3 regions of the Allomesorhizobium aridi genome follow, and region 1 is predicted to be linked to each of the others. Evidence: predicted binding sites of a transcription regulator. Region 1 holds the regulator's gene; each other region holds the start of a gene.
The links. Region 1 encodes PhoB, which activates phosphate uptake and scavenging genes when phosphate is short. Its sites were predicted from a motif close to TGTCATNNANCTGTCAT; they were not measured.

Region 1 (4,208 bases):
ACCTCGATGTTCGCGAAAACCAGGTGACGGCGTTGATCGGCCCGTCCGGCTGCGGCAAGTCGACCTTCCTGCGCTGTCTGAACCGCATGAACGACACGATCGACATCGCGCGGGTGTCGGGCAAGATCACGCTCGACGGCGAGGACGTCTACGATCCGAAGATCGACGTGGTCGAACTGCGCGCCCGCGTCGGCATGGTATTCCAGAAGCCCAACCCGTTTCCCAAGTCGATCTACGAGAACGTCGCCTACGGCCCGCGTATCCATGGCCTTGCGAAAAACAAGACGGATCTCGATGGCATCGTCGAATCCAGCCTGAAGAAGGCCGGCCTGTTCAACGAGGTGAAGGACCGCCTGCTCGAATCCGGCACCGGGCTATCCGGCGGCCAGCAGCAGCGCCTGTGCATCGCGCGCGCAATTGCCGTCTCGCCCGAAGTGATCCTTATGGACGAGCCGTGCTCGGCACTCGACCCGATCGCCACCGCCAGGGTGGAGGAACTGATCGATGAATTGCGCGAGAACTACACGATTGTCATCGTCACCCATTCGATGCAGCAGGCGGCCCGCGTTTCGCAGCGCACCGCCATGTTCCACCTCGGCTATCTGGTCGAGGAGGGTGCGACCGACAAAATGTTCACGAACCCCGACGACAAACGCACGCAGGACTATATCACCGGCCGGTTCGGCTGAGTGACAAGGCGAGGACGATAGAATGGGTGAGCACACGGTTGCCTCTTTCGACGAAGAACTCGGGCATGTCGACCGGCTGATCCGCGACATGGGCGATCTCGCCGGCGCGATGGTCGGCGCTTCGATCAGGGCGCTTCTGTCATCCGACAATGCACTGGCGCAGCGGGTCATCTCCGACGACGCCATCATGGACGCCAGGCAGCGCGAACTCGACGACCGCGCCATCACGCTGATCGCCAAGCGCCAGCCGATGGCGCAGGATCTGCGCGCCGTGCTCGGCGCTATCCGCATGGCAGGCGATCTCGAGCGTATAGGCGATCTCGCCAAGAACATCGCCAAGCGCGTCAGCGCTGTCGGCCAGAGCGCGACGCCGCGCGACCTCTCGCACAGCATCGACGCCATGGCCCAGATGGTGCTCGCCCAGGTTCATGGCGTGGTCGACAAATATGTCGCGCGCGAACCGGAGGCGCTGCAGACGCTGCGCGCCGATGACGAGAAGATCGACGTCAAATACACGTCGGTGTTCCGCGAATTGCTGACCTACATGATGGAAGACCCGCGCAACATCACCGCCTGCACGCATCTCCTGTTCTGCGCCAAGAACCTCGAGCGCATAGGCGACCATGTCACCAACATCGCCGAAAACGCCTATTTCGTCATGACCGGTTCGCAACTGCCGCCGAACCGGCCGAAGCTCGACGAGACCACGCAGACGGTGTCGGCCGAGTAAGCAAATCGGCATTGGGATTTCATTTATGATCGCTCCGAAAATCATGGTTGTCGAAGACGAGGAGCCGCTGGGCGTGCTCCTGCGCTACAATCTGGAATCCGAAGGCTATCAGGTCGAGATCGTGCCGCGCGGCGACGAGGCCGAGATAAGGCTGCAGGAGAACGTGCCGGACCTTCTGGTGCTGGACTGGATGCTGCCGGCGCTTTCGGGCATCGAGCTCTGCCGCCGGCTAAGAATGCGACCTGAAACCGAGCGCCTGCCGATCATCATGCTGACTGCCCGCGGCGAGGAAAGCGATCGCGTCAGGGGGCTCGCCACCGGCGCCGACGACTATCTGGTCAAGCCGTTCTCGACGCCGGAATTCATGGCGCGGGTCAAGGCGCTGCTGCGGCGGGCAAAGCCCGAGGTGCTGTCCAGCGTGCTCAAGGTCGGCGACATCGTTCTCGACCGCGAGGCGCACCGGGTCTACCGCAAGAAGAGCGAGGTCAAGCTCGGGCCGACCGAGTTCCGGCTGCTGGAATTCATGATGCGGCATCCAGGCCGGGTGTTCTCGCGCGGGCAATTGCTCGACAATGTGTGGGGCGAGACGATCTATATCGACGAGCGTACCGTCGACGTGCATGTCGGGCGGCTGCGCAAGGCGGTCAACAACGGCCGCATGCCGGACGTCATCCGCACCATCCGCGGCGCCGGCTACGCAATCCGCGAGGAATAGCGTTTACGCCACTTCGGTCTTCCTGGCAGGCGTTTCCGTTGGCGCGCCGGCGGCGAAGATTTCCTGGTCGATGAGGGTCAGCGCGCGCATGGCGCAGCCTTCGCGGATCAGCGGAACCTCGTCCGGCTCGACGGCGAAGGAGATCGCGCCTGAATGCTGGCCGCCGGCGGTTCTGGCGATCGCCTCGCGCAGAGGCGGCTCGATCAAGTCGAAGGCGGCGGCGCCTATGCCGACCATCGCCACCGGGGCGGGGTCGATGAGCGCGAACAGGCTGCCTAGGCCGAAGCCGATCGCCTCGCCGGCCCGACGGAACGCCTCGCGCTCGGGCCCTTCTTTCGCGCGGGCGGTTGCCGCGAGCGCTTTCATGTCGGCGTCGCTGATGTCGGCTACCGGCTCCTCGTCCTCGCTCGATTGACGGGCGGCCCGCCAGATCGCGTAATTGCCGGCATAGGCCTCGACGCAGCCGCGGCGTCCGCAGCGGCAAAGAGCGCCATCGGGACGGTGGATCATGTGCCCGAACTCGCCGCCTGAAGATTGAGTGCCGGTGAAAAGCTCGCCCTTCAGCACCAGGCCCATGCCGATGCCGTGCGACAGCAGGATCGCGATGAAATCGTCGCGGTAGCGCTCGGGATCGCGCCACTTCAGCGCCTCGGCGATCATGTTGCAGTCGTTCTCGACCGTCACCGGAATGCCGAACTCGCCTTCGAGCGTATCGGCGAAGCCGATGCCCGAATGCGGGGTGATCGGCGACCACAGCATGGTGCGCCGCCCGGCGTCGGTCGTGCCCTGGACGGCAAGCACCATGCGCATGATGCGCCTTCCGCCCGCTGCGCCGAGCCGCCGCCGCACCATCGCCAGGCATTCGCCTATCAGCTCGTCCTCGGGCAAGGTCAGCGTCGACAGCTTGCGCTGCTCGCTGGTGACCGTCTGGCCGGCATAGTCGACAACGGCGACGGAAAGGAAATTCAGCGCCAGGACGATGGTGACGACGGCTGCCGCTTCAGGCTTCAGCGCCAGTGCTACCTGCGGCCGTCCCCGCTTCAGCGAAACCGCCTCGCCGCTTTTGGTCTCGGCCAGGATGCCCTCGGCGATCAGGTCCGACGAAATCGCCGATATCGTGGAGTGGCTGAGGCCGGTGGCGCGAGCGATCTCGGTGCGCGACGGCTGGAAGGCGCGGCGCACCGCCGAGATGACCATTGCGCGGTTGCGCCTGCGCAAATCGTCGTGACGGATTCCGACCGACATTTCCTGCAATCCTCCCGCGGCTGCCGCCGCAGACCTTCCCTTCCAAGCCAAGGTCCGTCAACAGCGCCGCAACAATATTGACAGAAGTCGCCGCATGCGTCATTCTTTTTTCGAGGCTCGAAAAAAGAGCTTCGGACGACGTTCAATGCGCCTCCGGGCGCACTAGGGAGGTAATCATGAAAAAATTTGCAACCGCCATTCTGGCGGGTGTGGCGATGACCGTGTCGCTTGCGGCAGTGGCCGAGGCGAAGGACAAGATCATTGGCGTATCCTGGTCCAACTTCCAGGAAGAGCGCTGGAAGACTGACGAGGCGGCGATCAAGGCGGCGCTCGAAGCAGCCGGCGACAAGTACATCTCCGCGGATGCCCAGTCCAATCCGGGCAAGCAGCTCACCGATGTCGAAAGCCTGATCGGCCAGGGCGCCAACGCGCTGATCATCCTGGCGCAGGATTCGAGCGCGATTGCGCCGGCCGTCGAGAAGGCGGTCGCCGAGGGCATTCCGGTGGTCGGCTACGATCGCCTGATCGAAAACAAGGACGCCTTCTACCTGACCTTCGACAACAAGGAAGTCGGCCGCTTGCAGGCCAAGGGCGTGTTCGCCGTGAAGCCGGAAGGCAACTACGTCTTCATCAAGGGTTCGGGCTCCGATCCGAACGCCGATTTCCTGTTCGCCGGCCAGATGGAAGTGCTCAAGGAAGCAATCGACGCCGGCAAGATCAAGAATGTCGGCGAGGCCTACACCGACGGCTGGCTGCCCGCCAACGCCCAGAAGAACATGGAGCAGTTCCTGACCGCCAACGACAACAAGATCGACGCGGTCGTAGCCTC
Region 2 (4,208 bases), 1.9 Mb from region 1:
CGAGCGCATGATCAAGCGCACCTTCGCGCCCGGATTCCGCATCGAACTGCACCAGAAGGATCTCAATCTCGCACTGGAGGGCGCGAAATCACTGGGCGTTGCACTGCCCAACACCTCGAACACGCAGCAGCTCTTTTCCGCCTGCGCCGCGAATGGCGGGGCGAAGGACGATCACTCCGGCCTGGTCAAGGCGCTGGAGTTGCTGGCCGGCCATGCTGTGGCATGATTACTGGCGCAGTTGTAGCGAGCCTCGAAGGACGCCCGCCTAGTGCTTCAATCCCAGCATGATATCCATGTTCTGGACCGCGGCGCCTGACGCGCCCTTGCCGAGATTGTCGAGCAGCGCGACCAGATTGACCTGCCCCTGGCCCTCGGTGCCGAAGACATAGAGCTTCATCAGGTCGGTGTCGTTGAGCTCAGTCGGATCGAGGCGGGCGAGCTTTGCGCTTTCCGCCAGAGGCACGACCTGAACAACGTCCTGGCCGGCGTAGTGCGCCTCCAGCGTCGCGTGGATCTCGCCCAGCGAGGACGTGCCGTTGAGGTCCGACAAATGCAGCGGAACCTGCACGATCATGCCCTGTGCGAAGCGGCCGACGCTCGGCGAAAAGATCGGCCGGCGTTCGAGCAACCCGTGCTTCTGCATTTCGGGCACGTGCTTGTGCTGCAGAGTGAGACCGTAGAGGAAATGCGGCGCGGAGATATGGTCCTCGCGCGCGGCGTCCTCCATCTGCGCAATCATCTGCTTGCCGCCGCCCGTATAGCCGGAGACGGCGTTGACCGTGACCGGATGATCGGCGGACAGGATGCCTGCAGCCACCAGCGGGCGGATCAGTGCGATCGCGCCGGTCGGATAGCAGCCGGGATTGGCGACCAGCCGCGCCTCGGCGATCTTGTCGCGCTGTTCGGAATCCAGTTCGGCAAAGCCGTAGGCCCAGTCGGGATGGACGCGGAATGCCGTCGATGTGTCAATGATGCGGGTTGAATTTTTTCCCTCAAGGATGCCGACCGCCTCCCTCGAAGCATCGTCCGGCAGACAGAGGATGGCGACGTCGGCCGATTTCAGGAAATCGGCGCGCATGTCCATGTTGCGCCGCTCGGCCTCGGGAATCGACAGAACGTCCAGGTCGGCGCGCCGGGCGAGGCGGGTGCGGATCTGCAGCCCGGTCGTGCCGTGCTCGCCGTCGATGAATATCTTTGGTTTCATGCCTGCCGTCCCGTCCGAATCTATATACCGCTGCCCTGGTTCAGCGCAGTAATACCGTTGTTGTTCAGCGCCTCGAGCCTCGCCTTACGCTCCGCCAGCAGCCCGATATAGTGCAGCGCCACCGATGCCCCGGCGATCGCCGTAATATCGGCATGGTCGTAGGCGGGCGCAACCTCTACGATATCGGCGCCGACAATGTCGATCTGCGTCATCTGCCGAAGCACCGAAAGTATCTTGGCCGAGGATGGGCCGCCGGCGACGGGCGTGCCGGTGCCGGGCGCATAGGCAGGGTCGAGACAGTCTATGTCGAAGGTCACATAGGTCTTCCGGCCGCCGGTGCGTTCGGCGATGGCGTAGGCGATGTCGGCCGCGCGCATTTCCTCGACCTCGTAGCCGTGCAGGATCTTTATCCCGAACGCATCGGGCGCATGGGTGCGCACGCCGATCTGGATCGAGCGGTCGGGATCGACGATGCCTTCGCGAACCGCGCGGGCGACGAACGAGCCGTGGTCGATACGCTTGCCGTCGTCGAACCAGGTATCCTGATGGGCGTCGAACTGCACCAGCGCCAGCGGTCCGTGCACCGCCGCATGCGCCTTGAGCAGCGGCCAGGTGACGAAATGATCGCCACCAAGCGTCAGCAGGAAGGCGCCCGAAGAGATCAGTCTTGCGGCCTCGCGCTCGATCGTCTTCGGCGTCTTCTGGTGGTTGCCGTTATCCAGCAGGCAATCGCCGTAGTCGACGACGCCGAGCTTGTCGAACAGGTCGAGGTGGAAGGGATATTGCGGATCGTTGTCGAAGATCGCCGAAGCGCGGCGGATAGCCTGCGGACCGAAGCGCGCGCCGGGCCTGTTGGTCACCGCGGCGTCGAAAGGAATGCCCCAAATCACGACGTCCGCGCCCTTCACGTTTTTCGTATAACGGCGGCGCATGAAGGACAGCGCGCCGGCATAGGTCGGATCGCCGGCTGCGCCTGTATTGCTGCGCGCGGTGAAGGCGTGATCGATGGAGCTGGCTGGCATCGTGCGGGGTTCCCCTCTGTTTTGCGGAGGGCAAGGTATTGGCCGGATACGACGCAGGTGCAACAAAAAAGCGGCCGGCGCCGCCGGACCGTCCGGTTCGGCGGGGTTTTTCCAAATTCATTTGCCTGTCATGACCGGCCGTTAATGCGTCGCGCAGCTACTCGGCCACGGAGCGATTTGCATGCGCATCATTTCCCTGAGCGCGATCATTATCGGGCTACTCGCTGTTCCTGCCGCCGCGCAAGATTCGCGGATGCGGCAGATTTTGGACCGGCTCGAAAACGCCAACCAGTGGCGCGACCATGTGATGATCGTCGCCCACCGAGGCGGCTGGAAGGAAGGCGGCAGAATCCGCAACGCCGAAAACTCGATGGCCGGCGTCAGGCGCTCGATCGAACTCGGCTTCGAGATCGTTGAACTCGATGTCCAAAAATCGAAGGACGGCGAATACATCGTCCTGCACGACAGCTGGCTCGACCGGACCACGACCTGCAAGGGCAGGGCGGTCGAAAGGACCTTGGCCGAGTTGAAGGACTGCCGGCTGGTGGTGGAAGGAACCGGCGAGGTCACGGCCGAAAGCGTGCCGGCGCTGCGCGACATGTTCGCCGTCACCCGCGACCGCGTGATGGTCAACATCGACAACAAGATGGAGGTCGAGGATCTTGCCGGCGTCGCGGCAATTGCCCGCGAGATGGACATGGCCGACCAGGTCATCATCAAGCAGAACCTCTGGAATTCCGAAAAGCTCGGCGCGATGACGGAGGCCATGGCCGCGATCGGCCCCGGCGTCCGCTTCATGCCGATCATCGCCGACGATGCGGTCGACGATGTGCGTTTCATCGAAAAGGTGGGCCGGACATTTTCGGCCGATGTGGTCGAAATGATCGCCTGGCGCGACGAGAGCCGGGGCATGACCTTGAATGGCGGCGCGCTATTCGGCGCCCGCAGCCGGGCCGTTTCGGCGCGCGGTGACTGGCATTTGTGGGTCAACACCTTCACCATCGTCAACAAGCCCGGCGGGTATCTTGCCGGCGGTCGCGGCGACGAACTGGTGCAGGCGAACTATCCGCAGGAGACGTTCGGCTTCTGGGCCGAGCAGGGAGCGACGATCATCCAGACCGATGAACCCAAAGCCGCCATCGAATGGCTGGAGAAGAACGGCTACCGTGTTCCCTATGCCGAGCAGCCCGAGCCAGCCGGCACCGCCAGCATCAATTGATTGCAGATGTTTGGTGCATAAGGAAAAAGCCGCCCGGAGGCGGCTTTTCGGTGGTGCAATCGGGCCAAACGTCCTGAAATCAGCGCTTCGAGAACTGGAAGCTGCGGCGGGCCTTTGCCTTGCCGTACTTCTTGCGCTCGACGGTGCGGCTGTCGCGGGTCAGGAAGCCGCCCTTCTTGAGCACGCCGCGCAGGCCGGGCTCGTAATAGGTCAGCGCCTTGGAGATGCCGTGACGCACTGCGCCGGCCTGGCCCGACAGGCCGCCGCCGACAACGGTTGCTATGATGTCGAACTGGCCTTCGCGGCTGGCGGCGACGATCGGCTGCTTCAGGATCATCTGCAGCACCGGACGCGCGAAATAGGCGGCGAATTCCTTGTCGTTGACGACGATCTTGCCGGAGCCGGGCTTGACCCAGACGCGGGCGATGGCGTCCTTGCGCTTTCCGGTGGCGTAGGCGCGGCCCTGCTTGTCCAGCTTCTGGACATAGACAGGTGCAGCGGGCTGCGCGGTCGGGGCCACCGTGCCGAGATCGGCGAGCGAGTTCAAATCGGCCATATCAGGAAACCTTCTTGTTCTTGCCGTTCAGCGCGGCGACGTCGAGCGTCTCGGGCTGCTGGGCGACGTGAGGATGGTCGGCGCCGGCATAGACGCGGAGATTCTTCATCTGGCGACGGCCGAGCGGGCCACGCGGGATCATGCGTTCCACGGCCTTTTCAAGCACGCGCTCGGGGAAGCGGCCCTCGAGCAGCTGGCGCGCGGTGC
Region 3 (4,208 bases), 920 kb from region 1:
CCCAATCAGTCGGAGCGTCCCCGATCCGCTGAAGCGAAAGGCCCGCGGTCTCGTTTCCCGCCTCCGTAACGCCGATGTCGGTCGAGGTCGTGCCGCCCGCGGAGCCGTTCGTTGCGGTGAAGCTGCCCTCATAGGACAGGAATTCAATCAGACTGCCGTTCTCGGAGAGCGCAATGCCGTCCGGCGGGCCGTTCTGGATGCCGTTCGAAGGCAGATTCCAGACGTAGTAGTCATACTCGCCGTCGGTCGTCATGGCGAGGCTGGACGCGGCCGCCGATCCATAGGTCGCGCCGCCATTGCCGTTATAAAGCTCGACAAAGAGTCCCGAGACATCAGCGCCGGCCGCGACCCTGATCTCGATGAACTCGCCTGTATCCGTACCTGCGTTGTCGTAATGGATTTCATTGATGCGAGGCGTTGCTGCAGGCGTGACTTCGTCGTCCGATCCGCTGATGGCGATCGTGACTTCCTGCTCGGTCCCGTCATCGCTCACGGCCGTAAAACTGTCAGTCAGGGTCTCACCGTCGCCAAGCGCATCGATAGCAGCGTTGTCATTGTCGAGCGCATAGGTCCAGGTCCCGTCTTCGTTGATGGTGTAGGAGCCGTAGCCGTTGGCGCTTGCCTGATTGCTGACGGCCCGGAAAGTATCGTCATTGTCGACGTCTGAGACGGTAAGGGCGCCGACCGCCGTCGGAGTGCCTGGCTCGGCGTCGGTGCCCTCGGTCACCGAACCGCTGACGTCTCCAGTGATGATGGCTGCATCGTTCACGCCGGCGATCGTTACCGTCACGCTTGCGGCATCCACACCGCCTTTTCCGTCGTCGACCGTATAAGTGAAGGTATCCGTGGCGGTTTCGCCGTCGTTCAGATGTTGGAAGATGTCACCCTGATCGTAGGAAACAACGCCACTCGCAAGCGAGACCGACGCTCCTTTGGTGCTGGTCTCAGAGATGGCCACGACCGTGAGTTGATCGCCGTCGAACTCGCGATCGTTTGCGGTAAGGCCAGCGGAATCGATCACGAGGGTGCCATCCTCGTCGACCGAGGCGATGTCGTCGACTGCGAGCGCGGCATTGTTCCGCCCATCGAGATAGAGCGTGAAGTTGCTTGCCTCGAATCGGATTGCTTCGATTTCGCGGAGGATGTCCTTGTCCCCGTTGGCGTCGGTCACTTCAAAGAGATTGTCGGACCAGCGGGTGATGGCTGGAAAGCTGTAGTCGGAAGTGCTCCCGGAATAGACCGCCGTATCGAAGCCGCGCCCACCGGAAAGGAGGTCGCTGCCCGCGCCGCCCCTGATCTCGTCATTCCCGTCGCCGGCAAGAACTGTGTCGTTCCCGTCACCCGCGTCGATGCCGTCATTGCCGCCGTCGGAAAGGATGTAATCGTCGCCGCCGAGGGCAGAGATGACGTCGTTTCCCTGAAAGCCGAAGATCACGTCATTGCCGCCGGACCCTTCAATGTGGTCCGCCCGGCGGGAGCCAAAATGGAACTTGGGAAAAGAGAAGGGGTAAGACATTTAGTCGATCTCCGGCGGCGATAGGGTACCGCACGGCTACCAGCCGACTGCGACAGCCAGTTGACACGCTCGTGAACATGTCAGCGCGACAGAGCTTTGGTTCACCTCGAAGAACAAGCCGGCTTGAAGTTCTTTTGCGGCCGCAGGGCGCGCTGTCATGCAGGCGTCAAGTAGCGACATTACGAAACATGGCCAGCGACGAGATAGGGGACGCAGCCTCGCCTGGTTCGACCTTGGCGTGTCGACCCAAGCCGACGACGATTTCGCGCATGTTTTGGCAAGCGCACAGGCTGCAGCAAGGGGCACTACGATGAGACTGCTCGTTTGGTGGATCGGCAAGGTGCGGAGCGTGACGGCCGGACTGGCCAGAGCGGTGGTGCTTGCGGCTGCATTGACTTTCAGTCCCTTCGTCCAGGCAGAGCCTATTCGCGGCGCGGGATCGACTTTCGCCGCACCGGTCATTGCCGAATGGGCGAAAGCCTACCAGGACGAACGGGCGGATGGCGGGGAGTTCGTTTCGCCGGACTGGACCGTCGACTACGAACTCGTCGGCTCGCTTGGCGGCTTGATGCGCCTTCAACAGCCGGAACTTGATTTCGCCGCAACGGATGTGCCGGTCACGCCCGCCGAACTCGCCAAGAACGGCCAGCAGCAGTTTCCGATCGTGATGGGCGGCGTGGCCATCGTCGCCAACCTCGACGGCCTGTCGGCACAGCCCGCTGGGACCTTGCGTCTTTCCGGGCCGGTTCTGGCGGATATCTATCTCGGCAAGATCCAGTCCTGGTCCGATCCAGCCATCAAGGCCATCAATCCCGACCTGGACCTTCCCGATCTCAGAATCATGGTGCTTCACCGCCAGGACGGCTCCGGGACGACCTTCGTCTTTACGGAGTATCTTTCGGCGGTCAGCGCCGAATGGAAGACAAGATATGGTGCCGACACCCTGATTACCTGGCCGCTCGGAACCAGCGCGAAGGGAACGCGGGATCTCATACGGGCCGTGCAGGCGACGAAGGGCGCGATCGCCTATGCCGAGTATGGCCAGGTCGAGCGAGCGGGTCTGCCCTTTGCCTCGATCCGCAACAAGTCGGACAAGTTCGTGACGCCGACCCCCGAAGGCGTTCAGGCGGCGGTGAACGCCATCGCCTGGGCAAAGACCGAGCATTTTTTCGCCTCGCTGATCGATCAGCCGGGCGAAGCGGCCTATCCGATCAGCACCGCAACCTTCGCGGTCGTTCCGGTCGCGGGACGGTCGGAGGCCCGGTATCGCCGCGTGCACGATCTCTTCCGCCTGGCTTTCGAAAAAGGTGCCGGGGACGCAACGGCGCTCGGCTATGTGCCGCTGCCGCAACCTCTAGCCGAACAGGTCAAGCAGTACTGGGACAGGGAACCACACGCGGGGAACTGAAATCAGGCGCCGCCTGAGTCATCCGGCGGCCGCCCTTCAGTACCCATCGAACGAAAAGCCTAATCCCGTATCGCCCGGGAACGGCACTCTTGGGGACGCAGTCAGATGGATATAGATATCTTCAAAGACATTCTCGTGCCCGTGATAGGCGGGTTGGGCATCTTCATGCTCGGCCTGGACTTCATGGCGAACGGCATCCAGGCGCTCTCGGTCAACCGGATGCGGGCGTTCCTCGCCAAGGCAGCCGGGACGCCGATCAAGGGCGTGCTGGCCGGAACTTTGATTACGGGCTTAATCCAGTCGTCGACCGCGATGAGCGTCATGGTCGTCGGCCTGGTCAATGCCGGCGTCATCGCTTTGCGACCGGCGATCAGCGTGATCATGGGCGCCAACATCGGCACCACGCTCGGCAACGGACTTATCGCTCTGCCGCTCGGTCCACTCGGATTGATCCTGGCCGGCGTGTTCTCGCTGGTCTATTGCTTCGCCAACAGCGAAAAGATGAAGAACATAGCGCTGGCCTGCATGGGCTTTGCGCTCATCTTCTATGGCCTGAACCTGATGACCGGCGGCCTGCGCCCGCTTCGGAACCTGCCCGAAGTCATGGCGCTGCTGCAAACCCTCACGGCCGACTCTTATCTCAACCTTCTCAAATGCGTGTTCATCGCTGCCGGCGTGACCGCAATGATCCACTCGTCGTCGGCGACTATCGGCATTGTGATGGGCCTTGGCGCCGCCGGCATCCTCGACTGGACAACCGCCGTTGCATTCTCGCTCGGCGCCGATCTCGGCACCACGATCACGTCGTGGATGGCTTCGCTCAACCTTTCGAAGAACGCCAAGCGGACCGCTTACGCGCACATATCGTTCAACATCATAGGCGTTTGCATCACGATCCCGCTGTTCTTCGTCTCCATGCAGGTATTGGAATGGGCCATGCAGTTCTTTGGCGGCGATCCTGCCATTCCGGTGCTGGTCGACGGCAAGGAGACTTTCCCCTGGTGCCGGTCGCGGTCGGCCTTTACTCGACCTTCTTCAACATTTTCAACACATTGCTGCTGTTCCCGTTCATTGGCGTGTTCGAGCGGGTTCTGTCGCGTGTAGGGCGCACGGATGCCGAGGATGCGGAGGACTATTCGACACCGAAATTCCTCGACCGCAAGCTGGCCAGCGACTTTGCCAAGGCAATCCCCACCGTACAGCAGGAAACGGCGCGCCACCTTCAGGCGGGCGCGATGTTCCTCGACATCGCCCGCTCTTCCAAGAAGGCGCCCTCTGATCCTG

Region 2: the regulator PhoB is predicted to act here: its motif matches at 2,342-2,358, upstream of ACG873_RS12220 (glycerophosphodiester phosphodiesterase family protein).
Region 3: the regulator PhoB is predicted to act here: its motif matches at 1,670-1,686, upstream of pstS (phosphate ABC transporter substrate-binding protein PstS).

The regions. Positions count from the first base shown of each region.
Region 1 is NZ_CP171729.1:3,939,522-3,943,729, reverse strand. Features, by position in the region: gene pstB (phosphate ABC transporter ATP-binding protein PstB) at 1-689, shown strand, start outside; gene phoU (phosphate signaling complex protein PhoU) at 712-1,419, shown strand; gene phoB (phosphate regulon transcriptional regulator PhoB) at 1,445-2,134, shown strand; gene ACG873_RS21435 (ROK family protein) at 2,138-3,379, opposite strand; gene xylF (D-xylose ABC transporter substrate-binding protein) at 3,556-4,208, shown strand, end outside.
Region 2 is NZ_CP171729.1:2,082,329-2,086,536, reverse strand. Features, by position in the region: gene ACG873_RS12235 (2-hydroxy-3-oxopropionate reductase) at 1-226, shown strand, start outside; gene argC (N-acetyl-gamma-glutamyl-phosphate reductase) at 266-1,204, opposite strand; gene speB (agmatinase) at 1,225-2,226, opposite strand; gene ACG873_RS12220 (glycerophosphodiester phosphodiesterase family protein) at 2,408-3,445, shown strand; gene rpsI (30S ribosomal protein S9) at 3,525-4,001, opposite strand; gene rplM (50S ribosomal protein L13) at 4,003-4,208, opposite strand, start outside.
Region 3 is NZ_CP171729.1:4,861,165-4,865,372, forward strand. Features, by position in the region: gene ACG873_RS26000 (ExeM/NucH family extracellular endonuclease) at 1-1,516, opposite strand, end outside; gene pstS (phosphate ABC transporter substrate-binding protein PstS) at 1,827-2,924, shown strand; gene ACG873_RS26010 (Na/Pi cotransporter family protein) at 3,030-4,028, shown strand; gene ACG873_RS26015 (hypothetical protein) at 3,926-4,208, shown strand, end outside.